DNA from 4 places in the Kribbella sp. NPDC004138 genome. Region 3 is predicted to be linked to each of the others. Evidence: predicted binding sites of a transcription regulator. Region 3 holds the regulator's gene; each other region holds the start of a gene.
What was found. The regulator HrcA, encoded in region 3, represses chaperone genes, less so after heat shock. The targets are predictions, from matches to a motif close to TTGGCACTCGNNNNNNNCGAGTGCCAA.

Region 1 (7,258 bases), on a different contig from region 3:
CCTCCTGGATCTTCTCGACCAGTTGCTCCACTTGCTGCTGGACCTGCTCGGTCTGCTCCGGGACCTGCGTGACCGGGCTGCTCGGCTTCGTGTCGTCGCCGGAGGTGTCACTGGTACCGGTGCTGTCGGTGCCGGCGGGCGTGGTGCTGTCCGAACCCGGCGGCGTGGTCTCCTCGCCACCGGTCTGACCGTCGCCGGACCCCGCGCTCGGCGTACCGGTCGGGTCGCTCACCGTGTTGTCGCCGGTACCGGTCCCGCCGTCGCCCGTGTTGGTCTCGCCGTTCGTCGGCGGCGGAGTCGCGGTGGTCGTGTCCGTCGGGGTCGGGGTCGGGGTCGCCGGCTCGGTCGGCTCTTCGGTCGGCGTCGACGGCGGCGTGTCCGGCGGGTTCTCGGTCTTGGTGTCGGTCGGCTCGTCGGTCTTGGTACCGGTCGGCTCGTCCGTCTTGTCGTCGGTCGGCTTCGGCGTCGCCGTCACCTCGGTCGTCGGCTTGACCGGCTCCTGCGTCTTCTGCTCGTCGGTCGGGAGCAGCGGGTACGGCCACTCGCGGCTCGCGACCGGCCTGTCCTCCGGCTGGACGACCTCCGGCGTGCCCTTGAGGTCCTGCGCCTGCGGATCGTCGTCGGTTGCCGCGCCGTCCTTGCCGGACTGGGCGGCGTGCTCGGCCTTGTCCTTCTTGAAGTCCTTGCTGACCTTGACGATCTTGCTCCGGTCCACGACCGGCGAGCCGTCGACGTCCTCCTTCGGGAAGCTGGTCTGCGGGCGGACCGCGTCGACCATCTTCTCGATGACCTTCTCGTACGGCGACAACGGATCGCCGGTGACCGCCGCCGCGACCCCGGAGACCGACAGCGCGGCCACCGCGGCGACACCGAAGGCCAGACCGCGGGTCGCCATCTTGCGGGCGAACGGGTCGGTCATCGGGTTGAGCGCGGCGCAGCGCGCCAGGAAGCTCTCCGGATCGTCGATGGTCTCCACCGGGAGCTCGTCCTCGACCTCCACCGCGAGCCGTAGATCGGCCAGCAGTGCGACGGCCGGGTCGTGCTCACCCGCCGAGCGGGCGGACTCCCCACCGGCGGCAAGCAGATCGAGCAGTGCGTCATCGGCCTCGATCGCGTCCAGGTCGAATCGGTCAGCCATGATGCCCCTCCCCTGCTCTTCCTCGTTCCAGCTGTGTTTCATGCCCCACGAACCCCCTGAGCGTGTTCAACGCCCGATGCTGTGCGACCCTCACCGCCCCCGGTGTCATGCCCAGTGCCCGGCCGGTCTCCTCGGCTGACATCCCCGCAACGACGCGAAGGCGCAGGATCTCGCGCAGTTTCTCCGGCAGTTTGTCCAGCAGCCCCATGATGTGCTGGACCTCTGAGTGCCGTACCGCGTGCTCCTCCGGCGTCGGTGACTCGTCCGCGCCGTCCGGCAGGTCCGGCGTCGAGACGTCGGCCACCGCGAACGCACGCTGGGCATCGGCGACCTTGCGGGCCGCGATGCCGTAGACGAAAGCCTCGAAAGGCCTCCCCTCGTCGCGGTAGCGGCCGAGCGCGCCGAAAACCGCGACACAAACTTCTTGCGCGACGTCGTCGACCATGTCGGCGCCGCCGGGATAGGTCCACAGACGGGACCGTACGTAGCGGTGCGCCACAGCGCGCACCCTGGTGAGCAGGTCGTTGAGAGCTGTACGGTCCCCGTCGCCGGCCAGCGCGGCAAGATCCCTGAGCTCGACCCGGTCGTGGGTGTCAGGTACTCGGACCTCTGTCACCCCTCGCCCCCTCGTGTTCGGACCGGTCAGCTCGAAAGATGGTACGGCGCTCAACTCTCCTTGCATAGTGGCAATTCGTGGTCAAGCCAGGGTTTTGGTCACGATCTGTCACTACTGGCCGGTTCGGTTCGCCGCGGCGCGCTGAACCGGATGAGTTCGGTGGCGTGATCGCCGCCCCAGTCGATCGGCGTGCGGCCGGTCTCCAGCCAGCCCGCCCGGCGGTACAGGCGCTCTGCCGCGCCGCGGTTGCCGACCACCTCGAGCGACAGCGGCCGCCCGAGCCCCGCCGCTGTCTGCACGCAATGGTCGAGCAACTGGCGGCCAACCCCCTGACGCGTCGCCGTCGGATCCACGAACAACCGCTCCACCTCGGCGCCGTCGCCCACTCCCGTCAGCACCACATGTCCGACAACCCGCTCACCGGCTCCGGTCACGGCCACCCAGCAGCCGAGCGCCGCCTCCGGCGTCAGCCACCGCTCCGGGTCGGCGGGCCAATTGATCGGGTAGCCGGCCTGCGCGTGCACCACCCGCAACAACTCGACGCAGACCTGCAGGTCCTCGGAACGACGCTCGCGAATCGACACAGCTCCTATGAGAACAGAGCACCGCCCGGCAGTTTCCTGCCGGGCGGTGCTCTGTGTGCTGTGCTGTCGAACTACGGCTTGACTACTGCCTGAGGTCAGTGACCGTGCCCGTGGCCGTGACCGGCCGCGGCGGGCTCCTCTTCCTCGGGCTTGTCGACGACCAGGGTCTCGGTCGTCAGCAGCAGCGCGGCGATCGAGCCGGCGTTGGCGAGCGCGGACCGGGTCACCTTGACCGGGTCCAGCACGCCCTGGGCCAGCAGGTCGCCATACTCACCGGTGGCGGCGTTGAAGCCGCTGCCGGACTCGAGCTCGGCCACCTTCGACGTCACGACGTAGCCCTCGTAGCCGCCGTTCTCGGCGATCCAGCGCAGCGGCTCGACGATCGACTTGCGGACGATCCGGACACCGGTCGCCTCGTCACCTTCGAGGTCGAGGCCGCCGTCCAGGACGGTCGCCGCGTGCACGAGAGCGGAGCCGCCGCCGGCGACGATGCCCTCCTCGATCGCGGCCCGGGTCGCGGACACCGCGTCCTCGATCCGGTGCTTCTTCTCCTTCAGCTCGACCTCGGTGGCCGCGCCGACCTTGATCACGCAGACGCCGCCGGCCAGCTTGGCCAGCCGCTCCTGCAGCTTCTCGCGGTCCCAGTCGGAGTCGGTGCGCTCGATCTCGGACTTGATCTGGCTGACCCGGCCCTCGATGTCCTCGGCCTTGCCGGAACCCTCGACGACGGTCGTGTTGTCCTTCGAGACCACGATCCGGCGGGCCGAACCGAGCACCTCGAGGCCGACCTGGTCGAGCTTCAGCCCGACCTCGGGGGCGACGACCTGCGCGCCGGTGAGCGCGGCCAGGTCCTCCAGCATCGCCTTGCGGCGGTCGCCGAAGCCCGGCGCCTTGACGGCGACCGAGGTGAAGTTGCCGCGGATCTTGTTCACCACGAGGGTGGACAGCGCCTCGGCCTCGACGTCCTCGGCGATGATCAGCAGGGTCTTGCCGGACTGCACGACCTTCTCCAGCAGCGGCAGCAGGTCCGCGATCGCGGAGATCTTGCCCTGGTGGATCAGGATGTACGGGTCCTCCAGCACCGCTTCGCCGGCCTCGGCGTCGGTGATGAAGTACGGCGAGATGTAGCCCTTGTCGAACTGCATACCCTCGGTGAACTCGAGCTCGGTCCCGAAGGTGTTCGACTCCTCGACGGTGATCACACCGTCCTTGCCGACCTTGTCGAACGCGTCCGCGATCAGCGCGCCGATCTCGGCGTCGCGGGCGGAGATGGTCGCGACGTGGGCCATGTCGCCCTTGTCGTCGACCGGCTTCGCGGTGTCCACCAGCTTGGCCGACACGGCCTCGACGGCCGCCTCGATACCGCGCTTGAGGCCCATCGGGTTGGCGCCGGCGGCGACCGCCCGGAGGCCCTCGTGCACCAGCGCCTGCGCCAGCACCGTCGCGGTGGTGGTGCCGTCACCGGCGATGTCGTTGGTCTTGGTGGCGACCTCCTTGGTCAGCTGCGCACCAAGGTTCTCGAACGGGTCGTCCAGCTCGACCTCACGGGCGACGGTGACACCGTCGTTGGTGATGGTCGGGGCGCCCCACTTCTTGTCCAGGACGACGTAACGGCCCTTCGGGCCGAGCGTCACCTTCACCGTGTTCGCGAGCTTGTCGACGCCGCGCTCCAGCGCGCGCCGCGCGTTCTCGTCGAACTCGAGGATCTTCGGCATGAAAAATCCAGTCCCTCTCTGAAATTCGCTCTTCGTAAGCAGTACGGACTCGCTGGTCCCAGACCGACTCCGCCCCGGCGCCGGTGTGCGGCACCAGGGCGGTGTCAGTCAGGAACAGCGAGCGATCGTCACTTGCTGACGACTGCGAGGATGTCGCGGGCGCCCAGGATCAGGTAGTCCTGGCCGTCGTACTTGACCTCGGTGCCGCCGTACTTGGAGTAGATGACCTTGTCGCCGACGGCGACGTCCAGCGGGACGCGGTTGCCGTTGTCGTCGATCCGGCCCGGGCCGACGGCGAGGATCTCGCCCTCCTGCGGCTTCTCCTTGGCGGTGTCCGGGATCACCAGGCCGGACTTCGTGGTCTGCTCGGCTTCGAGCGGCGCGACGAGGACGCGGTCCTCGAGCGGCTTGATCGTGACCGACACTTGCTGACCTCCACGGTCGAATTCGCTTGTCTGTGGCATGTGGTCGCGCTCCCCTGCCGTCGCGGGGGTCAGAGGCCGGACCGCTGGCACCCTCGTGTGGAGAGTGCCAACACCGAATCTAGGCCGCGATTAGCACTCGGTCAACTCGAGTGCCAGACGAATTCTCATCGGCCGGGTAATCGTCCGGGTACGGATTGTGGCCGAACGCTGGGCCGGACCCGGGTCCGCATGCGACCGTTCTCTCAGAGCGATCACAGGAGGGGCCCATGGCGTTCAAGCTGCCCGCGTTCCCGAAGCTGTCCGGCCGGACGATCGCGCTGCTGACCGCCGTCGCCGCGGTCGGCGTCGGCGCCGTCGCGGCCAACGCGTCGAAAGAGTCGCCGCCGGCCGCCGGCCCGCCCGTCGCGGCCCCGGCAGCAGACGCACCCAAGGTCGACGAAGCGGTGTCCAACGACGCGACGGCGGCCGAGCTGAAGGTAGCGGCCGCGCTGCCGCAGTGCAGGTCTGCCCGGCTCGTGCCGGTGAACCGCAGCTGGGGCATCCCGATGCCGTCGATCCTGGGCAGCACGAGCACGACCTGCAACCTCATGTACGGCGACGACCCGTTCCGCGGCTCCGCCCGGACAGGTGATCCGGAGACCGCGATCCAGGTCCTCCAGCGCAACCTGAACTTCTGTTACGGCACCAAGCTCGCCGTCGACGGCATCTACGGCACCAACACCCGCACTGTCATCAAGATGGTGCAGCGCAAGCACCACCTGGTGGTGGACGGCATCTACGGCCCGAAGACCCGCTCCGCGATGAACTGGCGCCTGTACTCGATGGCTACCCGCAGCTGGAGCAGGAGCTGTTCCAGCCCGCTCTAGGCTTACCGGGTGACTGTCACGGCGTTGCTCGACGGACCAGGCGCTGAGGTGCTGGCGGCTGCTTGTGCTGAGTACCGCCCCGGCAGAGAGCTCCAGCTCGTCGAGAAGCTCAGACGCTCGTACGACGCGACACTGGTCACGACTGCGGTGACCCAGGCCGCACTACGCCACCGTGCGACCGCCAAGTTCGGTCCGGACGCGGAGCGCATGTACTTCACCCCGGACGGCCTGGAGCAGTCCACCCGCACCACAGTGAGCACCCACCGCGCCGTACGGATCGCAGCCACCCAGATCGACACCGTGGTCGACCTGGGGTGCGGCATCGGCGGCGACCTGATCACGATGGCCCGCGCCGGCCTGCGGGTCACCGGCGTGGAGCGGGACCCCGAGACAGCAGCGGTCGCCCGGGCAAACCTGGCCACGTTCGACCTGCCCGGCGATGTCCTGGTAGGCGATGCGCAGACCACGGACCTCACGCCGTACGACATGGTGTTCGCCGATCCTGCGCGGCGGGCCGACGGGCGGCGCGTGTTCGACCACAACGCCTACTCGCCGCCGTGGTCGTTCGTGACCTCGCTCCTGGAGCGGACCGCGTGCGTGAAGGTGGCGCCCGGCATTCCGCACGACGCGATTCCCGACAGCGTGGAAGCCGAGTGGATCAGCGATGGCGGTGAGGTGAAGGAAGCCGCACTGTGGTCCGGAAAGTTGTACGGCGGTACGTCCCGCCGGGCGACGCTGCTGCCGAGCCAGGCGAGTGTCGCCGAGGCGCCGGACGCTGAGGTCGGGCCGGTCGGGCGGTACATCTACGAGCCGGACGGCGCCGTCGTCCGGGCCGGTCTGGTGACGGCGGTCGCGGCAGCCGTGGGTGGCTGGCTGCTCGATCCGCGCATCGCTTACGTCACGGCGGCGCAGCACGTGCTGACGCCGCTCGCCTCGGCGTACGAGGTGCTGGAAGAGCTGCCCTACAAGGAGAAGGCGTTGCGCGCCTGGGTTCGCAGCAACGGGATCGGCACGCTGGAGATCAAGAAGCGCGGGGTGGATCTCGATCCGGCGCAGCTGCGCAAGAAGCTTGCTCCGAAGGGTGCGGCGTCGGCGACGCTGATCATCACGCGGATCGACCGGGACGCCGTCGCCTACTCGTGCCGCAGAGTGGCCGATGGCCGGTAGCGCCATGCCCGACGGCCGGCCCCTCGAGTCGGAACTGTTCCCGTCCGCGGGCGCACACCGATGGGTTTCCGGAGGCACCAGTGCGGTGCACACCCACGACGAGGGGCACTTGGTGTACGCCGCCCGCGGCGTCATCTCCGTCCACACCGATCACGGCACCTCGATCGTGCCCGCCAACCGCGTCGCCTGGACGCCGGCACACTCGACGCACCACCACCGCGCGCACGGCGAGACCGATATGCGGATCGTGTTCCTGACCGCCGGACTGGCGCGGCGCATCCCGGACCGCCCCGCCGTCTTCCTTGCCTCCGGCCTCGCCCGCGAGGCACTCCTCGCCCTGACCAGCCGCCAACTGGACACCGGAGCCCGGCGCCGCCTGGAACACGTCCTCGTCGGCGAACTCCACGAAGCCGCCGAGCAACCGCTGCAACTCCCCGAGCCGCGCGACGACCGCTTGCGCACCATCGCGAAACTGCTGCACGAGAACCCTGCCGACAACACGTCACTGGCCGAGCTCGGCCGCGCGGCCGGCGCCGGCTCCCGGACGCTCAGCCGGCTGCTCCGCGACGAACTCGGCATGACCTTCTACGAATGGCGCACGCAGCTCCGGATCTACCATGCGCTCGTGCTGCTCGCCGCCGGCCACGACACCACGTACGTCGCGCACGCCTGCGGCTGGGCGAACCCGAGCGGCTTCATCGCGGCCTTCGCGGCGATCGTCGGCACCACCCCCGGCCGGCATCGGGC
Region 2 (7,258 bases), on a different contig from region 3:
TACCGGTCGAGGGTGACGGTGTTGACGGACTGCTGCTCGATCAGAGCAAGGATGGTGTCGAGGTCGGCCTCGACGGTGGTGCGGATGGTCACAGATCCTCCAGCAGGAGGCGCGCTGCTCCGCTCAGTGCGAGCTGTGCGAGTGGATCGGGCGCGCCGGGAAACAAGTCAGTGTGTTCATCGGTCGCTCCTTCCACTCCGGGATCTCTCTCGCCGCGCCAGACTCTAGAGGTACGACGGGGTCATAGTCCACCTGTTATTCACAGCTGGGATGTACCGACGCCGCTGCCCACGGGAAGCCTCCGGGCATGAGAACCCTCATCGCCGCCGTGACCCTGGCAACCACTGCCACCTTCGGCTCTGTAACAACAGTCGCCTCCGGCTCCGCGGCCTACGCCGCCCCAGCCCCCACCACTGCCGCCGTGTCCGTCGTCAGCTCGCCGGCCGCGATCGACACCTGTGCTTTGAGTTCGTTGCCGCCCGAGGCCTCGGACACCCTCGACCTGATCCATTCCGGTGGACCGTTCCCGTACGACCAGGACGGCACCGTCTTCTCGAACCGGGAGGGCATCCTGCCGTCGGAGTCGAGCGGCTACTACCACGAGTACACCGTGATCACGCCGGGCTCCCCCGACCGGGGCGCCCGCCGGCTGGTCGGTGGCGGGGCGAAGACCACGCCCGAGCACGTCTACTACACCGCCGACCACTACTCCTCGTTCTGCGAGGTCGACGAGAACAGTTGAGCTGTCTGCGAGTAATGTCGTCGGCACGTTGAGTGATCAGGAGGGTCCTTCACCGATGCCGACTCTGCGTTTCACGACCGCGCTGTTGCTGACCGCCGCGCTGCTCGCCTTCGGTCCGCCCGAGTCCGGGCGGGCCGAAGCGACCGGTGATCCGTTGAAGCTGACCATCGGGTTCTACGTCGACCCGGCCTCCTCCGCGGCGGCCTACGTCAGACGGCACCCGGAGGACACCGAGCTCGCGTCGAAGATCGCCGCGCAGGCGTCGGCGCGATGGGTCGGCGCGTGGAGCGGCGACGTGAAGGCGGGCGTCACGGCGTACACGACGGCCGCGGACCAGGCCCGGAAACTGCCGGTGCTGGTGACGGACAACCTGCCGGGGCGCCAGTGCGGGATCGGCGGCGGGGCCGCGTCGGACGCGGCGTACCGGACGTGGATCGCGGCCGTGTCGGCCGGAGTCGGAGCACGGCCCGCGGTGGTGGTGCTCGAACCGGACGCGCTGGCGCGACTCGACTGCTACCCGCCGGCGGAGTGGGATGGGCGGATCGCCCTGCTGAAGTACGCCGTCGGGGTCTTCGCGGCGAAGAACCCGAACACCTGGACGTACCTCGACGCCGGGAACGTGACGTCCGGCGAGGCGAAGGAGATGGCCCGCCGGCTGCGGCTCGCGGATGTCGGCAAGATCCGCGGGTTCGCCCTGAACACCGCGAACTACTTCACCACCGACCAGTCGGTAGCCCGCGGCAACGAGATCCTGCAGGCGCTCGGCGGCGGCACGCACTACGTCGTCGACACCAGCCGCAACGGCAACGGCTCCGACGGCAGCTCCTGCAACCCGCCGACCCGCAAACTCGGCACACCCCCCGCCCGCACCGCCGCCCCCGTGGACCTCCACCTCTGGCTCCGCACCCCCGGCGAATCCGACGGCCCCTGCGGCCTCACCCCGGACCTCCCCACCCGCACCTTCTCCCCCCTCCTGGCCCACCGTCTGATCACCGGCACCTGACCCACCGGCCGCCCGCCCCAGAGCCGTTTGAGTGGTTAACCTCCGAGACGGCCCGTTCACACCTCGCATACGCGCAGCGAAGGTGCCATTTCAGAGGTTGACCATTGAAATGGCCAGCGCGCGGAGCAGTTCGGGCGGGAGCGGCAAGCGGCCCCGAGCGTGAGCTCGGGGCCGCTTGGTTACTGCGTGTGCTGTGCGGACTTCAGGGGATCAGAAGTCCATGCCGCCCATGTCGGGCGCGCCGCCCGGAGCGGCCGCGGCCTTCTCCGGCTTGTCGGCGATGACGGCCTCGGTGGTGAGGAACAGGGCCGCGATCGACGCCGCGTTCTGCAGCGCGGACCGGGTCACCTTGGCCGGGTCGATGATGCCGGTGGCGATCAGGTCGACGTACTCACCGGTCGCGGCGTTCAGACCGTGACCCGGCTCGAGGTTGCGGACCTTCTCCACCACGACGCCGCCCTCGAGGCCGGCGTTCACGGCGATCTGCTTCAGCGGCGCCTCGACGGCCTTGCGCACGATCTCCGCACCGGTCGCCTCGTCACCCTCGAGCTCCAGCTTCTCGAACGCGACCACGGACGCCTGCAGCAGCGCCACGCCGCCACCGGCGACGATGCCCTCCTCGACGGCCGCCTTCGCGTTGCGAACGGCGTCCTCGATGCGGTGCTTGCGCTCCTTCAGCTCGACCTCGGTGGCCGCGCCGACCTTGATCACCGCAACGCCGCCGGCCAGCTTGGCCAGCCGCTCCTGCAGCTTCTCGCGGTCGTAGTCGGAGTCCGACTTCTCGATCTCGGCGCGGATCTGGTTGACCCGGCCGGTGATCTGGTCGGCGTCGCCCGAGCCCTCGACGATGGTCGTCTCGTCCTTGGTGACGACGATCTTGCGGGCCTGGCCGAGCAGCTCCAGGTCGACGGTGTCGAGCTTGAGGCCGACCTCCTCGGAGATCACCTCGCCGCCGGTGAGGACGGCGATGTCGACGAGCATGGCCTTGCGGCGGTCACCGAAGCCCGGCGCCTTGACGGCGACGGCCTTGAAGGTGCCCTTGATCTTGTTGACGACCAGGGTGGCCAGGGCCTCGCCCTCGACGTCCTCGGCGATGATCGCCAGCGGCTTGCCGGTCTGCATGACCTTCTCCAGCACCGGGACCAGGTCCTTGATGCTGCCGATCTTGCTGTTCACGACCAGGATGTACGGGTCGTCGAGGACGGCCTCCATCCGGTCGGTGTCGGTCACGAAGTACGGCGAGATGTAGCCCTTGTCGAAGCGCATACCCTCGGTGAGCTCGAGCTCGAGGCCGAAGGTGTTGCTCTCCTCGACGGTGATGACGCCTTCCTTGCCGACCTTGTCCATCGCCTCGGCGATGATCTGGCCGACCTGGGTGTCCGCGGCGGAGATCGACGCGGTCGAGGCGATCTGCTCCCGGGTCTCGACGTCCTTGGCCAGCGACAGCAGCTGCTCGCTGACGGCCTCGGTCGCCTTCTCGATGCCCTTCTTCAGGCCCATCGGGTTGGCGCCGGCGGCGACGTTGCGCAGCCCCTCGCGGACGAGAGCCTGGGCCAGCACGGTGGCGGTCGTCGTACCGTCACCCGCGACGTCGTCGGTCTTCTTGGCAACTTCCTTGACGAGCTCGGCCCCGATCTTCTCGTACGGGTCCTCGAGCTCGATCTCCTTGGCGATGGAGACGCCGTCGTTGGTGATCGTGGGTGCACCCCACTTCTTCTCCAGCACGACGTTGCGGCCCTTCGGGCCGAGCGTCACCTTGACCGCGTCGGCGAGGGTGTTCATTCCCCGCTCGAGGCCGCGGCGCGCCTCTTCATCGAACGAAATCAGCTTGGGCATTCTCCGCGAGTCCTCCCGCGTCGAGTCTTTGTGGTCCAGCCGGCTCGATGCCCGCGACGGACGGCACCGGCACCGCGACGCTCATGTCCCGCCGCAACTCCGGCACCTCATCGAGGCCGTCTTCTTGCACACTCCGCCGGGCGCGAGCTCTTATCACTCTCACCCATGGAGTGCTAACCAAGTATTAGCACTCGCCCCAAGCGAGTGCAAGCCAGCCCCGGCTACGGTGAGCCCATGGTGAACGTACGCCCGGCCGGCCCGGACTCCTGGCCCGACGTCGCGACGGTGATGGGCGAGCGCGGCGACCCTTCCCGCTGCTTCTGCCAGTACTTCCGCCTCCGCGGCAAAGCGTGGTCCGGCAGCAGCCCCGCGGACAACCGGGACGGCCTCCAGGCGCAGGTCCGTGACGGTGAGTTACCGCCCGGTGTCGTTGCGTACGACGGGGATGCTCCGGTCGGCTGGTGCGCCGTCGGGCCGCGTACGTCGTACCCGCGGGTGGTCGCCTCGCCCAACTGGCGCACGGACCACCTGGACGCCTGGGTGATCACCTGCTTCGTCGTACCGGTCGGCCACCGCCGCAAGGGGGTCGCGGGTGAACTGGTCCGCGGCGCCCTCGACCTGGCCCGCTCGTACGGCGCCCCCAGTGTCGAAGCGTGTGCCGTCGACACCACGACTGCCGGCCGCATCCCGTCCGCCGACCTGTACCGCGGCCCGCTGTCCGTCTACCTCGACGCCGGCTTCACCGAGGTCAGCCGCACCAGCCCGCAGTGGGTCCTGGTCAGGCGTCCAGCTGGGTGACCAGGTACTTCGGGGCGGTGAGGCGGTAGGCCTCCGTGATGAGCTCGGCCAGCTCTTCCTCGTCGGCGAGGTCCAGCTGGATCAGGATCCAGGCGAACCGGCCGCCCTCCCAGGAAGCCTCGTAGACCTCCGGGTTCTCGGCGACGAGCGCCTCCTGCTCCTCGCGGAGCGCCTTCAGGTGCATCCGGGTCTGGTCCTCGGACAGGTACGCGAAGCTCTTGTTGCGCACCTTGAAGACCGGCTGCCCGGCCCACCCCTCCTGCTCCTCGGCACCCGGCAGCCCCGCCATCACCTTCACCACCGCCTGCGCGTCCATACCCCCTGACGCTAGACGCCGGCACCGACAGTTCTGCTCATCTTGCGATCGTCACCGTCACCGTAGTTCCGACCGGCAGCAGCGTCCCGACCGCCGGCGAGACGCCGAGGATCGTGCCGGACGGGTAGCCAGGCGCCGTCACCCACTTGTACAGGGCCTTGAGTTCCGCGGCCAGCAACAGCGGCCCGTAGTTCTTCGCGATGGGGTTGAAAGGCGGCCCACCGAGTGACGAGTAGCTCGGGACACCGGACCGGTCCCGCAGGATCTGGATCCGGTCCAGGATCCGGTCGACCTCCGCGGCGCTCGTGGAGGACTCGGCGTAGAACCAGACCTTGAGCGACGGGATACCCACCGCGCCGGTGCACACCCTGGTGCCTTGCCAGCCGTCGCGGCAGCTCGTGCGCTGACGCTGGGCCTGTACGCCGTCGATGACGATCGCCTCGTCGGCGTGGTAGTCGAGGGACGGCGGCGCGCCGGTCAGCTGCACGCTCTCCACACCCTTCGGACGGTGGCTCTGGCAGAACTGTGCCGCGGTGGGGTCGTCGATCTGGACGGTGTCCTGTTGCGGGGTGCCGCACCTGCTCTTGTTGGTCGGCCAGGCGGCCGGTACGGCGATGGCGGCATGACCGAACGCAACCAGCCGCATCGCAGGCGGCACCGGAGCTGCCGTCGTCGGTGCTGGGGTTGGCGAGGTCACAGGCGCGTTCGGTGTGGCTGAGGTCAGCAAGTTCGAGCCGGCGATCACGGCGCCGACAGCTACCGCGGTGAGCGCTGTGAGTCCCACCGTGCGGCGGCGTCGACGACGGGTTGCTCCGGCGTACAGGGCATCCAGTGGGGGTTCGCCTACCGGTGTCTGCGCGGCGGTCCGTTCCAGGAGGTCGGTCAGGTCGGTCATCGGGGTTCTCGCAGTTCTGCCAGGTGTGGGTCCTGCGCCAGGGCCTTCACCGCGCGGGACAGTCGGCTCTTGACGGTGCCGGCGGCGACGCCCAGCGCGGACGCCATCTGTTGCTCGCTCAGGTGCGCGTAGTACCGCAGTACGACGGCTGTGCGCTGGTCGCCGGGAAGGCGGTCGAGTGCGCGCATCACGGCGTCCGTGTCGTCGACACCGGCCGTCTGATCGCTCCCCGGCGACTCCGGGAGGGACGCCGAGGGCAGCTCCCCGTGCCAGCGGCGCCGGCGGGAGGAGCGGAAGCAGTTGACCAGTACGCGGTGCACGTACGCGTCCCGGTCCTCCGCGACCCGCACCCGGTTCCACTTGAGCAGACAGCGCTCCAGCGCGGACTGGACCAGGTCCTCGGCCTCAGGCGGCGTACAGCCGAGCAGAACCGCGGACCGCACCAGAGTGGGCCAGCGGGCAGTGACGTACTCGGTGAACTCGTCCATGTCCCTCCTCACCCTTAGAGACAGGCTCGGGTGTCACGAGGGTTCCACGAAAGTCGTCGGGGTCGGATCAGGGACCGGTCGGTACCGATCCGGATGTGGAGCGGGGCGCCGAAACGGGACAGTGGAGCCATGACGAACTCCAACGCACCGTTCCAGAACCTCTCCGGCAAGGTCCTCCGTCGTTCCGCGAACCAGCGGATGCTCTCCGGCGTGTCCGGCGGCATCGCCGAGTACCTGAACGTCGACGTGACCCTGGTCCGCCTCGGCTGGGTCGGCCTCACCCTGATCACCGGCGGCGCCGCGATGATCGGCTACGCGGTCGCCTGGATCGTGATGCCCGAGTCCGACGGCAAGGCGGTCTGGCAGAACGTCCAGCACTCGGTCAACCAGAACCAGGACACCACCGAGCAGGACATCGCCTCCCGCATCTACGACGACACCAACAACAAGCCCCCGGCGGCGTGATCCGCACTGCGCCTCAGCACGGCGCAGCACCCCCGGCCCGAGCGGCGGGGTGACGACAACTCGCCACCCCGCCGCCGCGCTGCCACACTTCGGTGGTGCAGCGCGCCGAAGAGATCGCCGTCTGCCCCGACTGCGGGCACCGGATCCGGGTCGACCGCCGGTACGTCACCTGGTGTGACAAGTGCAACTGGAACGTCGACCCGAGTCCTCGCGAGGACCACACTCCGCCGTGGCGTCTCCGGCTGGAGCACCGCCTCGCCGAATCGCTCTACCGCGAACTGGAGACCGGGAGCATCCACCGCCCCGGCTGGGACGCGGCCCGGATCGGCGCGCACGTACTGTCCGCACTGATCTTGCTACTGCCGCTGATCGCGCTGCTGGCCGGCATCGCTCTGCTCGTCTTCTACCGGCCGCTCTGGCTCAGCGGGATGCTGGCGCTGGTTGCCTTCGCGGCCGCGTTCCTCTTGCGTCCACGCGCCGGGCGACTGCCTGAGGACGTGCAACCGGTGCCACGCGATCAGGCCCCCACCTTGTACGCCGTACTCGACGAACTGGCCGACGCCATCGGCACCAGGAGGGTCGCGACTGCCGTCGTCAGCACGGAGGCGAACGTCTGGTACCACCAGATCGGCTGGCGCTTCCACCCGGTGGTCGGCATCGGGCTTCCGCTGTGGACGGATCTACGACCCCAGGAGCGGATCGCGGTCCTGGCGCA
Region 3 (7,258 bases):
GGCGTGGGAGTCGGGTCGGCGGACGCGACCGTCGTACCTCCCACGAGACCACCGGCCAGGACGACAGCCGACGTACCGGCTGCGAGTGCGCCGCGTACAGACCTGTGCATGGTGTGTGCTCCTCGTGCTCGTTCGCTGTGATGGAACGAGACTCCCCGACGGGAATTCGAGGACGATCGGCGCTGTGTTCGGGGTTTGTAAGAGTTGCTCAGTCCGCGCGGTCGATGGTGGCGGCGAGCAGGCCGGGGAAGGCGGAGTCGAACTCGGGCCGGCGCAGGCGGTTGAGGCGGCGGGCGCCTTCGTCGCGCTGCTCGATCAGCCCGGCGGACCGCAGGACGGCGAAGTGGTGGCTGGCGGTCGCCTTCTTCACCGGCACGTCGAACGTGCCGCACGCGCGCGTCCACTCGTCGTGCACGGCCAGGTCCCGCAGGATCGACCGCCGCACCGGATCCGCGAGCGCGTCGAGTGCGACCTGCAGCGGCACCTCGGCCGGGTCGGCATGGGTGAGCGTGCGGGCGCGGGCTGACTCGACGGGCATGGTCCGATCCTTGTGTTCGGTTGCTGTCTAACAGCGTACGCCGCGGATCGTCACAGCCAACGTGAGCGCGCCAGCAGCGCGGCGGCGGCCGCGACGCCGGCCGTCGAGGTGCGCAGGACGGTGTCGCCGAGGCGGACCGGCTCGACGTCGAAGGCCTTCAGCTCCGCCTGGGCAATGCCGCCCTCGGGGCCGATCACCATGACGACATCACCGGTCGCGGGCGGCTCGAGTGACGCCAGCGGGACGGTGGCTTCTTCGTGCAGTACGACGGGAAGCGCGGCGCCGGCCAGCAACGCGGCGACCTCGGCCGTGGTGGCGAGCGGAGCGACCTCGGCGAACCAGGCCCGCCGCGACTGCTTGCTCGCCTCGAACGCCCAGGCGCGCCACTTCACGAGCATCTTCTCGACCCGCTCGGGGTTGGCCCGGAACTGGCTGCGCTCCGCGTTCCACGGCACGATCACGTCGACGCCGACCTCGGTCAGCATCTCCACCGCCAACTCGGCCCGCTCGCCCTTGGGCACCGCCTGCACCACGACCACCCGCGGCGCCGCCCCGGGCACACTCCCGCGCTCGTCGACGGCCACCGTCACACCGGTCTTGCTCGCCGTGACGACAGTCCCCTCGGCCCAGGCGCCGCGCCCGTCCGTCAGGCGAACGCGCTCCCCCGGCCCGATCCGCCGTACGACGGCCGCGTGCCGACCCTCGGCCCCGTCGAGGGTCAGCTCGGCACCGGACAGGTCTTCCAGGTGGAAGACCGCGACTCCCATCTAGTGGGCGCCGAAGGCGTCGCGGAGGCGGCCGAAGACGCCCTTATGGGTGGCCTGGACATGGCCTTGCGGGCGCTCCTCGTCGCGGATCCCGGCCAACTGCTTCAGCAGGTCGGCCTGGGCATCGTCGAGCTTGGTCGGGGTTTCGACGATCACCTGAACGATCAGGTCGCCGCGACCGGCGTGCCGCAGCCGGGGTACGCCGCGGGCGGACAGCGTCATCGCCGTGCCGGACTGCGTGCCGGGCCGGATCTCCAGCGGCGTCGTCTCGCCCTCGAGCGTCGGCAGGTCGATCGTCGTACCGAGCGCGGCCGCGGTCATCGGCAGCGTCACGGTGCAGTGCAGGTCGTCGCCGTTGCGGGTGAAGATGTCGTGCGGCTCGACCTCGATCTCGACGTACAGGTCACCGGCCGGGCCACCACCCGGACCGACCTCGCCCTGGCCGGACAGCTGCACCCGCGTCCCGGTGTCGACGCCGCCCGGGATCTTCACCGTGACAGTCCGCCGGGACCGCACGCGGCCGTCGCCGGAGCACTCGACGCACGGGTTCGGGATCGTGGTGCCGTAGCCGCGGCAGTTCGGGCACGGGCGCATGGTGCGCACCTCACCGAGGAACGACCGCTGCGTGTGCGTCACCTCGCCGCGACCGTGGCAGATCTCGCAGGTGACCGGCTCGGAGCCGGCTGCCGCGCCGGACCCGCTACAGGTCGGGCACAGCACGGCGGTGTCGACCTTGAGCTCTCGGGTCGTCCCGAACGCGGCCTCGGCCAGGTCGATCCGCAGCGGGATCAGCGCGTCCTGACCGCGCCTGGTCCGCGGCCGGGGCCCGCGGGTCGCCCCGCCGGTCTGGCCGAAGAACGCGTCCATGATGTCGGTGAACGTGAACGCCTGGCCGAAGCCGGCGCCGCCCGGCCCGCCGCCCGCGGCTGCGAACGGGTCGCCGCCGAGGTCGTGCATCTGCCGCTTCTGCGGGTCACTGAGCACCTGGAACGCGCGCCCGATCTCCTGGAACTTCTGGTGCGCGTCCTCGGAGTCGTTCACGTCCGGGTGGTACTGGCGTGCCAGCTTGCGGTACGCCTTCTTGATCTCGTCCGGTGACGCGTCACGGCTGACACCTAGGACGGCGTAGTAATCGGTGCTCATACTCCAGACCAGGGGGTTGATAGCAGAATCGTCATGACTCAGCCAGGATCTGGCTGACGTAGCGCGCGACGGCCCGTACGGCGCCCATCGTGCTCGGATAGTCCATGTGCGTCGGTCCGACGATGCCCAGCGTGGCCAGCACCTCGGACTTCGAGCCGTAGCCGGTCGCGACCACCGAGGTCGTCGCGAGTTCCTCGAAGGGGTTCTCGTGGCCGATCCGGACGGTCAGCGTCTGCGGGTTGGTCGCCTCGCCAAGCAGCTTGAGCAGGATGACGTGCTCCTCCAGCGCCTCCAGCACCGGCTTCACGTTCCGCTCGAAGTCGTCGCCGTACCGGGTCAGGTTGGCGGCGCCGCCGACCGCGATCCGCTGCTCGCCGACCTCGTCGGTGAACGCCTCCAGCAGCGTGGTGACGATCGCCGCGACCAGTGGCCGGTCGGCCGGCGCGAACAGCTCCGGCACACCGGCCAGCGAGGCCGTCGCGTCGGTCAGGCGCTGACCGGCCAGCGCCGTGTTCAGCCGGGACCGCAGGTCCGCGATCAGCTGCTCGTCGACGTCGTGCGGGTGCTCGACGTGCCGCTGCTCGACCCGGCCGGTGCTGGTGATCAGCACGAGCAGCAACCGCCGCGGGCTCATCGTGACGACCTCGATGTGCCGCACACTCGACCGGTTCAGCGACGGGTACTGCACGATGGCGACCTGGCGGGTGATCTGCGCCAGCAGCCGGACGGTCCGGCGGACCACGTCGTCCAGGTCGACAGCTCCGGCCAGGAACGACGTGATCGCCTTCTTCTCGGCGATCGAGAGGGTCTTGACCGTGCTCAGCTTGTCGACGAACAGCCGGTAGCCAGCGTCGGTCGGGATCCGGCCGGCGCTGGTGTGCGGCTGGGTGATGTACCCCTCTTCCTCCAGCGCGGCCATGTCGTTGCGCACGGTGGCCGGGGAGACGCCGAGGTTGTGCCGGTCGACCAGAGTCTTCGAGCCGACCGGCTCATGGGTGGCCACGTAGTCCTCGACGATGGCGCGGAGAACGTCCAGCTTGCGGTCGTCGAGCACGCGCACCACCCTCTCGGCCTCTTGGCACTCAATCCTTCAGAGTGCCAGTCTAGGCGGTCTCGGGCGACGCTCCCAACGGAACGGCCTCGGGGCGCGTCACTGTACTGGCCACATCAAGCGGCTGATCCTGCACCGCGGAGTCGACGAACGACTCGAGGACGTCGAGCACGTGGTAGGCCAGCTCGCCGCTGGCCCGGTGCGGCTCGCCGGTGCGCACCGCCCGGGCCATGTCCGCGACGCCGACCCCGCGCCCGGCCCCGGCGTACCCGCCCGAGACCGGTACCTCGGTCCACTCGCGCTGCTCCGGCGTCACGATCTCGACGGTTCCGTCGAAGCCGTTCGGGTCCGGTACGGACAGGCTGCCGTCCGTGCCGTGGACCTCGATCCGCGGCAGCCGCCCGGCCCACACGTCGAACGACATCAGCACCGTGGTCAGCGCGCCCGACTCGTGCTCCAGCACGCCGGTCACGTGGGTCGGCACCTCGACGTCGAACACGGTCCCGGCCCGCGGCCCGGTGTGGATCTTGCGCTGCTGCTTCGCCCGGCCGGCGCGGGCGGTCACCCGGACGACCGGCCCGAGCAGCGTCACCAGGCTGGTCACGTAGTACGGACCCATGTCGAGAACCGGGCCGCCGCCCGGCTGGTAGTAGAACTCGGGCGCCGGGTGCCACAGCTCGTGGCCGGGCGTCACCATGAACGCGGTGGCCGCGTGCGGGGTGCCGATGTCACCGCGGTCGATCACGGCCCGGGCAGTCTGGGTGCCGGTGCCGAGGACCGTGTCCGGTGCGCAGCCGATCCGCAGGTCGTTGGCGGCGGCGTACTTGAGCAGCGGCTCCGCCTCGGCGCGGTCCATGGCCAGCGGCTTCTCGCCGTACACGTGCTTGCCGGCGGCCAGCGCGGCCTGGTGCACAGCGGCATGCGCGGCCGGGATCGTCAGATTGACGACAATCTCAATGTCGTCAGCCGCGTCCAGCTCGTCGGGAGTCAGCGCGCGGATCCCGTCGTTCTGCTCCGCGATCGCCTCGGCGCGGGAGCGGTCCAGGTCGGCGACCGCGACCACGTCGACGCCGGGCAGCTTGCCCAGGTGGTCGAGATAGGTCCCCGAGATGACGCCGGTACCGACAATGCCGACGCGTGTCACTTGCTCGCCCACAGCAGCCCCCGCTCGATGATCGTGCGGACCTCGGGCGTCTCCAGGTCGTCGAGCTTGTGACCGACCGTGCAGACGAAGACCTTGCCCGCACCCCAGGTGCGGGTCCAGACCGCCGGCATCACGGCGCCCTCGATCCACGGGTAGTCCGGGTGCGCCTCGAACGTCGTGGTGGCCAGCACGTTGTTGGTCGGGTCGTAGTGGATGTAGTACTGCTCGGTGTGCACGTCGAAGTGCGTGATGCCCTCGACGATCGGGTGGTCCGATTGCTCAGGGACGACGTCGACGCGGTAGTCGGTGAAGCCGTGCGGGTGCGAGATGAACTGCCCGCCGGTGATGAAGCTGTAGTCCACGTTCTTCCGGAACGAGTCGGCGATGCCGCCGTGCCAGCCGGCGAACCCGGTGCCGCGGCGGATCGCCGCCTCCAGGCCCTTGAAGTGGTCCTGCTCGATGTCGCTCATCGTCACGCACTGCAGGACGAGGTCGACGCCGTCCAGGTCGAGATACGCGGCGGTCGTGTCGGAGACCGTGACGTCGAACCCGTTCTCCTTGAGGAACGGGATGAACAGGTCGGTCGCCTCGACCGGCGAGTGCCCTTCCCAGCCGCCCCGGACCACCACAGCACGTCGTGTCGTCACACCGGCCACCCTTCGAAAGTTTCGAGATTCCGTTCGGAACAGTTGCGACTCTAGGTCCCGGGTGGAGGGCTTGCCAACCGCTAGGGTCGAAGGATGGGCTGGAAGTTCTGGAAGCGGTCGAATCCGATGGATCCGCAGGAGATGCTCGCGCGCGGGCATGCGGAGGCCAACAGCTTTCCGGCGCCGCCGCGGCCGCAGGACACGTTGCCGGTGGGCTCGTTCGGAATGGCCGTCGAGGACGTCTTCTCGATCACCGGCCGCGGCACCGTGGTGACCGGCCGGGTGCAGGCCGGGACCGTCTCGGTCGGCGAGCAGGTGCTGCTCACCCGCGCCGGGCAGCCGATGCTGCAGGTCGAGGTGACGGGCGTCGAGATGTTCCGCAAGACGGTGCAGACCGCGAAGGCCGGCGACAACGTCGGCCTGCTGCTGCGCGGCGTCAGCCGGGACCAGGTGCTCAAGGGCGATGTGCTGAGCAAGTAATCTCGACCGCATGAGCGCTTGGGCCGAGATCGGCGATCGCACCTGGGTCCGCCGGTACGACGAATGGGACCTGAACGTCGGCCTGGTCGTCGGCGCCGACGGCGCGCTGGTGATCGACACCCGGGCCACCACCGAGGAGGCCGAGCAGCTCCGCGAGCACATCCGCGAGCTGACCGACGCGCCGGTCATCTGGGTCGTCAACACCCACGCCCACTTCGACCACGTGGCCGGCAACAGCGTCTTCACCGACGCCACCGTCTACCTGCACGAGAACGCCGCCGCCGAGCAGGACCTGGCCGGTACGACGTTCGCGGCCGCCAAGGTGATCGACCTCGGCGACCGCCGCGTCGAGCTGCTGTACGTCGGCAACGGGCACACCTCCGGTGACACCGTGGTCGCCGTACCGGACGTGGACGTGTTCTTCGTCGGCGACCTGCTCGAGGAGTCGGCGCCGCCGTCGTACGGCGAGGACTCGTTCCCGCTGGAGTGGCCGGACACGATCCAGGCCGTGGTCGGCATGATGCCGCAGGACGTGAAGATCGTCCCGGGCCACGGCGCGGTCGTGGACCTCGAGTTCGCCCATGACCAGGCGATCGAGCTGGGCACGGTCGCCAACACGATCTCCACCCTGCACCACGCCGGCACCCCGCTCGAGGACGCGCTGAAGCACACCGAGGACTGGCCGTGGCCGGTCGACAAGCTCCAGGACGCGATCCGCCGCGGCTACCAGGCTCTCGGCACGCCGCAACGCCCGACGCTGCCCCTGGTGGGCCCTGGTTAGCCCATTCGGGTAGTTGTCCGTTGACACGACGTCATGCGGTCGCGCAACTTGTTCGGAACGGACAACGCCCGACCGGATGAGGTGGGATCAGATGGCCCAGCAAACTGTTCACCCGGACGGACGAGTCGAACTGGCTGATCCCGACGTGCTCGCGGACAGCCCGTACGCGAACGCGGAGCTCGCCCCGACCCGGCTGCCCGAGCGCACCTGGACGACGTACAACTACGCCGCGCTGTGGATGGGGATGGCGCACAACATCCCCAGCTACCTGCTCGCGTCCGGCCTGGTCGCGCTCGGGATGAACTGGCTGCAGGCGTTCCTGACGATCACCCTCGGGAACCTGATCGTGCTCGTCCCGCTGCTGCTGAACAGCCATGCCGGGACGAAGTACGGCATCCCGTTCCCGGTGTTCGCGCGGGCGTTCTACGGCGTCCGCGGCGCGAACCTCCCGGCGCTGCTGCGGGCCTTCATCGCGTGTGGCTGGTTCGGGATCCAGACCTGGATCGGCGGGCAGGCCATCTACGTGATCATCGGCGAGCTGTTCGGCAAGGGCTGGACCGACGCGCCGGCGATCGGCGGGCACCCGTGGACGATGTGGCTGAGCTTCGCGTTCTTCTGGGTGCTGCAGATGGTGCTGATCCTGCGCGGTATCGAGGGCCTGCGCCGCTTCGAGAACTGGGCGGCCCCGCTGGTGACGGTCGCGTTCG
Region 4 (7,258 bases), on a different contig from region 3:
CGGCACACTGCCGCTGCAGTACCAACCGGGCGAGCGCTGGCTGTACTCGACGGGCTCGCATGTGCTCGGGGTACACATCGCGCGAGTCACCGGTCAGCCCCTGGAGGACTTCTTGCGCGAGCGGATCTTCGAGCCGCTGGGGATGCGCGACACCGGGTTCACGGCGGTGGATCCTGACCGGCTGACCACGGCGTACGTCGGTGAGGACCTGCTGGACCCGGCTGCGGAGAGCCAGTGGTTGACGCCGCCGCCGTTCCCTGATGCGAGCGGTGGACTGATCTCGACGGTCGACGACTTCCATGCCTTCGCGCGAATGCTGCTCACCGGCGGCGCCGGCGTGTTGTCGCCGGCAGCGGCCGCCGAGATGACGACCGATCAGCTCACCCCGAAACAGCGTGCCGCGGCCGCTGACTTCCTCGGGCCGGAGACCGGCTGGGGCTACGGGGTGTCCGTCAGCGCCGACCGGTACGGCTGGGCAGGCGGTCTGGGAACGCTGTGGTCGAACAGCCCGGTCGACGGGACCATCTCGATCCTGCTGACCCAGCGGGCGCTATGGACCTGGCCGGAGGAGCTGTTCGCCGAGGCCGTCGCGCCCGCCTGGTGACTACCGGTCCGGTCTCGTGAACGTCAGGGAGTGCTTGCGGGTCGCTTCCACAGCCCCCTTGGTGTAGGCCCATTGCAGGGTTTCGCCCTTGACCCACAGGTCGGTCTGGTCGGTGTAGTTCGAGGAGAACGCGTGGCCCGAGACACCGGTCAGGTTGACCCAGCGGGACTTGTCGAAGTCCGACAGGTCGACGACCATCCGCATCGACGGGGTCGCGGTCACGGCGTACCCCTCGGCGGCGTCCCAGCCGGTGGCGTCGACGATCGACGCCCCGCCGCCCAGCTCGTACGGCCCGCGGTTGAAGATCTTGCGGACCAGGCTGATGTCCGACGTCCCCAGCGTCTGGTTGGTCAGCGTGAGCTTGTGCAGCCGGCCCCACTGCCAGTTGGACGGCTCCCGCGCCATCTTCTGGGTGATCTCGGTCCGCGCGTTGATCAGCGCCTCGCGGAGGATGTCGTCGCGGCTCTCCCGCTGCGGCGTCCCGATGTTGTCCCACCAGCCGCTGTTCTGCTGCGCGATCAGCGTGTGAACCACCTCGAACCACCTGGAGCCGCCGTCCGGCCAGGTGCCCTCGGGCATCTGGTCGTGGAACGTCAGCGCGAGCAGGTTGCGCCAGACCACGTTGAAGTACGCCGCAGCGGCCGAGTCCGGCGGCTGGGTGTAGTCCCAGTTCCGCAGGGTGTCCTGGCCCTGCTTGTCGAACGCGTCGTCGATGCTGATCCGGAGCAGGTACGGGACCAGCATCTCGGCGATCTTGTTCTTGGTGTCCAGCTGGATCGACGCCATCGCGTTCGCGTCCAGCTTCCCGGCCGCCTTGATCCGGTCGAGGATCTGCTGCGACCGGTAGCCGTAGTCCCAGGAGTTCGTCAGGTAGTAGCTGTACGTGTTCGGCACCACGGCCTGGTTGGCGGTGACGATGATGCCGTCCGGCGGGTCGAACTCGGTCGGCAGCGCGTCGAACGGGACATAGCCCTTCCAGGCGTACTTCGGGTCCCAGCCCGGGACCGGCCAGTCGCCGCGGCCGGTGGTGCGGATCGGGACCATCCCGGGCGCCTGGTAGCCGATGTGGCCGTCGGTGTCGGCGTACACAAGGTTCTGCGAGGGCACCTCGAACTGCTGCGCGGCGGCCCGGAACTCGGTCCAGTTCTGCGCGGTGTTGATCGCGAACAGCGCGTCGGCGGTCCGGCCCGGGTTGAGCGCGGTCCACTGCAGTGCGACGCCGTACGCCGTCGGGTACTTCGCCTGCGCGGCTGCGGACTCACCCACCTTGCGCTCGTCGTCGCCGACGTCGGAGATGAGCGGGCCGTGCCGGGTCTCGCGGACGGTGATCTTCACCGGCTCGTCCTCGCCGGCCACCTTGAACGTCTCCTCACGGGTGGCCATCGCGCGCCACTTGTTGTTGTAGAGGACGTTGTTGCCGTCGATCCGCTCCAGGTAGAGGTCCTGGACGTCGGGGTCGAGGTTGGTGAAGCCCCAGGAGATCGCGTTGTTGTGGCCGATCACCACGCCGGGCAGGCCGGAGAAGCTGAAGCCGGAGACGTCGAACGGACAGCTCTTGCCGACGTTGTTGCAGTGCAGGCCGACCTGGGTCCAGATGCCCGGCATGGTCGCGCCTAGATGCGGGTCGTTGGCCAGCAGCGGTTTGCCGGTGGTCGTGTGGTCACCGGAGACCACCCAGGAGTTCGAGCCGACGCCGTCGCCCTGGCCGAGCAGCTGGGGCAGGCCCTTCGCGACCTTCTGCACCGAGTCCAGCGACTTCAGGAGGTCCTGGGTGAGCATCCCGCGGCGGAGCTCCGGACTGACCGGCGCGGTGGTGAACTTGCCGTCCTTGCCGATCGAGCCGCCGGACAGGATCGGCTGGTTCCGGTCGTACGGGTACTGCGGGTAGAGGCTCTCGACGTTGCGCGCCGGGAACGCCGACAGCAGCTTCGTCCGGGTGACCTCCTCGTCCAGGTTGCCGCCGAGGTCCCACGCCATCGCCTTCAGCCACGCCAGCGAGTCCGCGGCGGTCCAGGGCTCGGGGCGGTAGTTCTTCGGCCCGCCGGGCTGGAGGGAGAGGACGCCGTACTCCAGGCTCAGACCGGAGCCGCTGTGGGTGGCGAGGTAGGCGTTGACGCCGCGGGCGTAGTCGTCGAGGTACTGCCGGGTGGTCGGGCTGAGCAGCGGCAGTTCCTTCTCGGCGACGCGCCGCCAGCCGAGGGTCCGGATGAACTTGTCCGTCTCGAGCGCTGTCTTGCCGAACAGCTCGCTCAGCCGGCCGGACGTGACGTGCCGGCGGAAGTCCATCTCGAAGAACCGGTCCTGGGCGTGCACGTACCCCTGCGCGGCGAACAGATCGGCCGGGCTGTCGGCGTAGATCTGCGGGATGCCGTTGGCGTCCCGGACCACGCTGACATCGCCGTCCAGGCCGTCCAGCTCGATCGTTCCGTCGTACGTCGGGAACGAGTGGCGGACGACGAAGACGACGGTTCCCGCGATCACCAGGAGGACCGTGGCGAGGGCGATTCCGCTGATGATGACGACTCGAAGCAGGCGACGCACGGACCCAACCGTAGAGAATCCCCCCGCCCTCCCCAAATGGGGTCCCTCACAACTTTGCGTTGCTCTGCGTCGGCTGGACATGGACGCAGAGTTGAGGTAGGTGGACACGGGTTTGGAATACTTCGGGCGGCTGACGCATTATTAGCAGTCGGGTAGTAGGAGTGCCAGCGGCCTGAAGGGAACCGACCGTGCCGACGTACCAGTACCAGTGCACCGACTGTGGCGAAGCGCTCGAGGTGCGCCAGAGCTTCACGGACGACGCTCTGACCGTGTGCCCGAACTGCGAGGGCAACCTGCGCAAGGTCTTCAACGCGGTGGGCGTCGTGTTCAAGGGCTCCGGTTTCTACCGGACCGACAGCCGGTCGTCCGGCAAGGGCTCGGCGCCGGCGAAGGCCGAGTCGTCGTCCTCGTCGTCCGGCTCGTCCTCGTCCTCTTCTTCGTCGACGTCCTCGGGGTCGTCGTCCACCGGGTCCTCGGGATCGTCCTCGTCCTCGAGCAGCTCGTCGTCGTCCTCGGGCTCCAGCGCGGCCTGACCGCCACCTGTGGATAACTGAAGGGCCGTTGCCGGAGAAACTCGTACCTTCTCCGGCATGAAAATCCCCTCCCCTCGTGACCTGCTCCGGGCCGCCCGGTGGCACCGCCGGCTGCTCGCCGGCGTCGCCGCCGCGGCCGCCGTGTACTTCGGACTTCTCGCCCTCTCCCCCGCGCCGCCACCGACCGTCGCGGTGCTGGCCGCTGCGCGCGACCTGACCGGCGGCGTCACACCGGCGCGCGACGATCTGCGGACCGTCGACCTACCGGCCGGTGCGGTGCCGACCGGTGCGCTCAGACCGGGCAGCGAGCTGACGAGTCGCGTGCTCAGCGGACCGGTCAGAGCCGGCGAGCCGCTCACCGACGCCAGATTTCTGGCGCCGCCGGCCGTGCCGTCCGGCTCGGTCGCCTACCCGTTCCGCGTCGACGACGCCGACGTCACCGCCCTCCTCCGCGTCGGCGACCGCATCACTCTGTACGCCGCGGCGAGCACCACCGCGGACGCCGCGACCGTGCTGGCCCGCGCCGTTCCCGTGGTCGCTCTGCCGGCGCCTCGATCGACCACCTCGGGAGCGCTGATCGTGGTCGCCGCCGCGCCGGAGGCGGCCGCCCGGCTAGCTCAGGCCGGGGCCAACGCACGCATCACTGTCGCGCTGACGCCGGACACGAGTTGATCACTCGTCGGATCTGTCAGGGCACGATGTGTCACGATGCGGCGCGGTCGCTCGCTCTGACGAAGCTGCAGCCCTAACTTGTCGGGGGACAACCACCCGCTTCGTGGAGGCACCCACATGCTCAAGGGCTTCAAGGAATTCATCATGCGCGGCAACGTCGTCGACCTCGCGGTCGCCGTCGTCATCGGCGCAGCGTTCACCAAGATCATCAATGCGGTCGTGGCCGGCTTCATCAACCCGCTGATCGCGGCGATCTTCGGCAAGACCGATCTGACCGGCGTCTGGAACTTCGAGATCAACGATGCGAAGTTCTCGATCGGCCTGATCCTGGACGCGGCGCTGAACTTCTTGTTCGTCGCGGCGGCCGTCTACTTCTTCATCGTGATGCCGCTGAACAAGCTGGCCGAGCGTCGCCAGCGCGGCGAGGAGCCCGAGCCCGCTCCGCTGACCACCGACCAGGAACTGCTCACCGAGATCCGGGACCTGCTGAGCGCCCGTCGGTAGCACCCGCCGCGGCAGGTGGACGCAAACCCTCAGCCCCTGAGCTCGCCGACGTCCACCTGCTCACCGGCATAGCGCATCCAGCGGTAGGGGACCGGCTGGCCGTCGTTCCACTCCTCCATCAACGCGGCGGGGACGTCGACGAAGCCGCTGCCGTGGTAAGCCCGGATCGCCGCGGCGTTCTCCGGGCGGACCCGCAGGAACACCTCCGAGTAGCCGGCATCCAGCGCCGGCCCGAGCAACGCCCGCACGAGTTCGCCGCCGACCCCACGACCCCGGACCTCCGGATCGACGATGATCCGGGCGAGTTCGACCTCGTCCTCCTCGTCGTCCAGCCAGACCTCGCCGTACCCGACCGGCCGCTCGCCGTCGAACAGCAGATAGGAGTGGATGTCGGAGTCGACCGTCCGCCAACTCGCCAGCAGCTCGTCGGGGAACGGGTAGACCACCCGCCCGGACAGCAACGCCACTTCCTTCTCGTCCAGCGCCCAGCCCGCGACCTGGACGCCGTACCCGTCGTCGAACCCCCGAAGCTCCACGCTCATCCCCTCAGTTGACGAACTCCACGATCGTTCGCACCAGCTGATCCAGGTAGGGCGGGCCGTTCCGGTCACGGAACGCGGGCGTCGGCGGTTCCGGACACCCGGCCAGCTCACGACTCCCCCGGATCGACCGCAGCAACGCGTCGACCGTCTTTCGCTGATGCGACGGATTCTCCGGCACCGACGGCAGGACCGCCACCTGAATTCGCTCCAGCAACGCCAATTCGTCGTCCGCCACACCCCGCAGGATGCCGCCCGCGAGCAGCCCGTCCGCGGCCGCCGGCGGGCACCCACGACCCACCATCCCGGCCCGGGCACGCTCGTTCGCGGCGGCGTCGTCACCCGTCGCGGGCCAGGCCAGAAGGAGGCGATCGACCAGCCCGGGAAACCTCAGCGCCAGCAGGACCGCGACGGTACACCCATTGGAGGCTCCAACGATTCTTACCGGACCGGAACGTTTCGCCAGCTGTTCACCGAGGGCCTCGACCTCGGCGTCCCATCGGCTTGCGCATCGCGGCCGGTCGGGGGCAAGTACTTCGATGTCCAGGGCGGCGCGCAGTCCACCGGTGATGCCCGTCGTACCCCAGAACGCTTCCGCGTCCATGGCTTCCCAGAGGCCGCCGTGGACGAGGAGCACCGCCGCCGTCATCCGTGGTGCGGGGGGACCTCGTTCAGGATGCGATCGTCGTCGTCACTGCCGAAGTCGTTGTCACCCCAGGTCCGCGGGTCGTCGTCGCGCGTCTGGTCCGGCAGCAGCGGCTCGTCGTCGTACGGGCTCGTCATGTCTCCAGATTACCGAGTCGGCGCGACGGTCCGGGATCGAGTTCCGCCCTCATCACCTCTGCCGGCGGATTGTCGGCGGCCGCACGGAGCGGCGGCTGCGGCCAGTGCCCGGACGTTACAGCTGCGCCTCGGTTGGGGATCGATCCGGCGACGTGACCGGATAGACGCGCCGCCGTGATGTTCCGGCACGCGCGACGTGACCCCGTTCCACCATGATGGTGGACCTTGCCAACCCGGAAGGACCGAGTCGTGAGTGCACAACGGACACGGGGCCTGATCGGTGCGACGCTCGTCGTGGCTGTGCTCGGAGTTGCCGCCGCCTGCGGCACCGAGGACGCCTCGTCCCCGCCCGCCGCCCAGCCCACCCAATCGCCGACCCCGTCGGCCACCCCCTCCGCCAGCCCGACAGCAAGCCCGAGCGGTACGCCGAGCATGGACTGCCCGGACACCATCGCGGCCGTCCGGGCCGCCACCGACAAAGCGGTGTGGGGCCAGGGTGCGGCCGCCTCGAAGTTCAATCCCGTCAGCGTGGCGATCTGCCAGTACGAACCACAGGCGACCGGGCAGGAGTACGCGACGGTCACCACCAAGCGGATGGGTAAGCAGGCCACGGAACTGCTCGCCCTGATCGACGCGGCGAAACCCGTCGCGAAGAAGCCGGCCGTCTGCACCAAGGAGCTCGGTCCCACGTACGTCCTGCGGTTCACCGACAACGACCGCGGCGTGCTGTCGTTCACCGCCGAGGCGTTCGGCTGCCGCCGCCTCGTGGCGACCTCGCTGGAAGGCCAAGGCAAGCCTGGCGCCCTGCCGGCGCCGCGCCAGGTGACCGCCGAGCTGACCAAGTCACTCGGCCTGCGCTGACCTCGCGCGCGGACGCGCACCCCGAAGCCGTCCGACGTGGGGTCAACCCGCGCCTGCCTTGCGGGTCCCTCTCGAGGTCGACCCGCGAGGCAGGTTGCGGCGGTCGCCGCTGTGCCGCACCCTCGGCCTGAGGGAGGGGCGAATGCGAACGATCCGGCTGCTGTGCGCGCTCGTCCTCGCCTGCACGGCCTGCTCGACTCCGGAAACGGAGAGCAGCCCCT

Region 1: groES (co-chaperone GroES) is a predicted target of HrcA. The motif match lies at 4,608-4,634, and genes of this name have one in related genera.
Region 2: groL (chaperonin GroEL) is a predicted target of HrcA. The motif match lies at 3,766-3,792, and genes of this name have one in related genera.
Region 4: ACWEOO_RS30435 (FmdB family zinc ribbon protein) is a predicted target of HrcA. The motif match lies at 3,287-3,313, and genes of this name have one in related genera.

The regions. Positions count from the first base shown of each region.
Region 1 covers NZ_JBSGFZ010000006.1:313,705-320,962, reverse strand. Annotated here, with positions in the region: gene ACWEOO_RS11180 (hypothetical protein) at 1-1,138, opposite strand, end outside; gene shbA (RNA polymerase sigma factor ShbA) at 1,131-1,754, opposite strand; gene ACWEOO_RS11170 (GNAT family N-acetyltransferase) at 1,853-2,338, opposite strand; gene groL (chaperonin GroEL) at 2,434-4,053, opposite strand; gene groES (co-chaperone GroES) at 4,182-4,478, opposite strand; gene ACWEOO_RS11155 (peptidoglycan-binding domain-containing protein) at 4,745-5,344, shown strand; gene ACWEOO_RS11150 (class I SAM-dependent methyltransferase) at 5,354-6,511, shown strand; gene ACWEOO_RS11145 (AraC family transcriptional regulator) at 6,501-7,258, shown strand, end outside.
Region 2 covers NZ_JBSGFZ010000027.1:23,775-31,032, reverse strand. Annotated here, with positions in the region: gene ACWEOO_RS32670 (GNAT family N-acetyltransferase) at 1-92, opposite strand, end outside; gene ACWEOO_RS32665 (ribonuclease domain-containing protein) at 308-742, shown strand; gene ACWEOO_RS32660 (glycoside hydrolase family 6 protein) at 798-1,745, shown strand; gene groL (chaperonin GroEL) at 1,956-3,581, opposite strand; gene ACWEOO_RS32650 (GNAT family N-acetyltransferase) at 3,816-4,379, shown strand; gene ACWEOO_RS32645 (MmcQ/YjbR family DNA-binding protein) at 4,360-4,695, opposite strand; gene ACWEOO_RS32640 (PASTA domain-containing protein) at 4,733-5,590, opposite strand; gene ACWEOO_RS32635 (SigE family RNA polymerase sigma factor) at 5,587-6,078, opposite strand; gene ACWEOO_RS32630 (PspC domain-containing protein) at 6,208-6,543, shown strand; gene ACWEOO_RS32625 (M48 family metalloprotease) at 6,639-7,258, shown strand, end outside.
Region 3 covers NZ_JBSGFZ010000012.1:133,007-140,264, forward strand. Annotated here, with positions in the region: gene ACWEOO_RS18810 (hypothetical protein) at 1-110, opposite strand, end outside; gene ACWEOO_RS18815 (ArsR/SmtB family transcription factor) at 209-538, opposite strand; gene ACWEOO_RS18820 (16S rRNA (uracil(1498)-N(3))-methyltransferase) at 589-1,305, opposite strand; gene dnaJ (molecular chaperone DnaJ) at 1,306-2,448, opposite strand; gene hrcA (heat-inducible transcriptional repressor HrcA) at 2,480-3,502, opposite strand; gene ACWEOO_RS18835 (Gfo/Idh/MocA family protein) at 3,552-4,655, opposite strand; gene ACWEOO_RS18840 (ThuA domain-containing protein) at 4,640-5,290, opposite strand; gene ACWEOO_RS18845 (EF-Tu/IF-2/RF-3 family GTPase) at 5,384-5,770, shown strand; gene ACWEOO_RS18850 (MBL fold metallo-hydrolase) at 5,781-6,551, shown strand; gene ACWEOO_RS18855 (NCS1 family nucleobase:cation symporter-1) at 6,643-7,258, shown strand, end outside.
Region 4 covers NZ_JBSGFZ010000024.1:86,316-93,573, forward strand. Annotated here, with positions in the region: gene ACWEOO_RS30425 (serine hydrolase domain-containing protein) at 1-604, shown strand, start outside; gene ACWEOO_RS30430 (penicillin acylase family protein) at 605-3,145, opposite strand; gene ACWEOO_RS30435 (FmdB family zinc ribbon protein) at 3,334-3,678, shown strand; gene ACWEOO_RS30440 (SAF domain-containing protein) at 3,736-4,350, shown strand; gene mscL (large conductance mechanosensitive channel protein MscL) at 4,468-4,854, shown strand; gene ACWEOO_RS30450 (GNAT family N-acetyltransferase) at 4,884-5,396, opposite strand; gene ACWEOO_RS30455 (alpha/beta fold hydrolase) at 5,401-6,042, opposite strand; gene ACWEOO_RS30460 (hypothetical protein) at 6,039-6,176, opposite strand; gene ACWEOO_RS30465 (hypothetical protein) at 6,426-7,037, shown strand; gene ACWEOO_RS30470 (alpha/beta hydrolase) at 7,180-7,258, shown strand, end outside.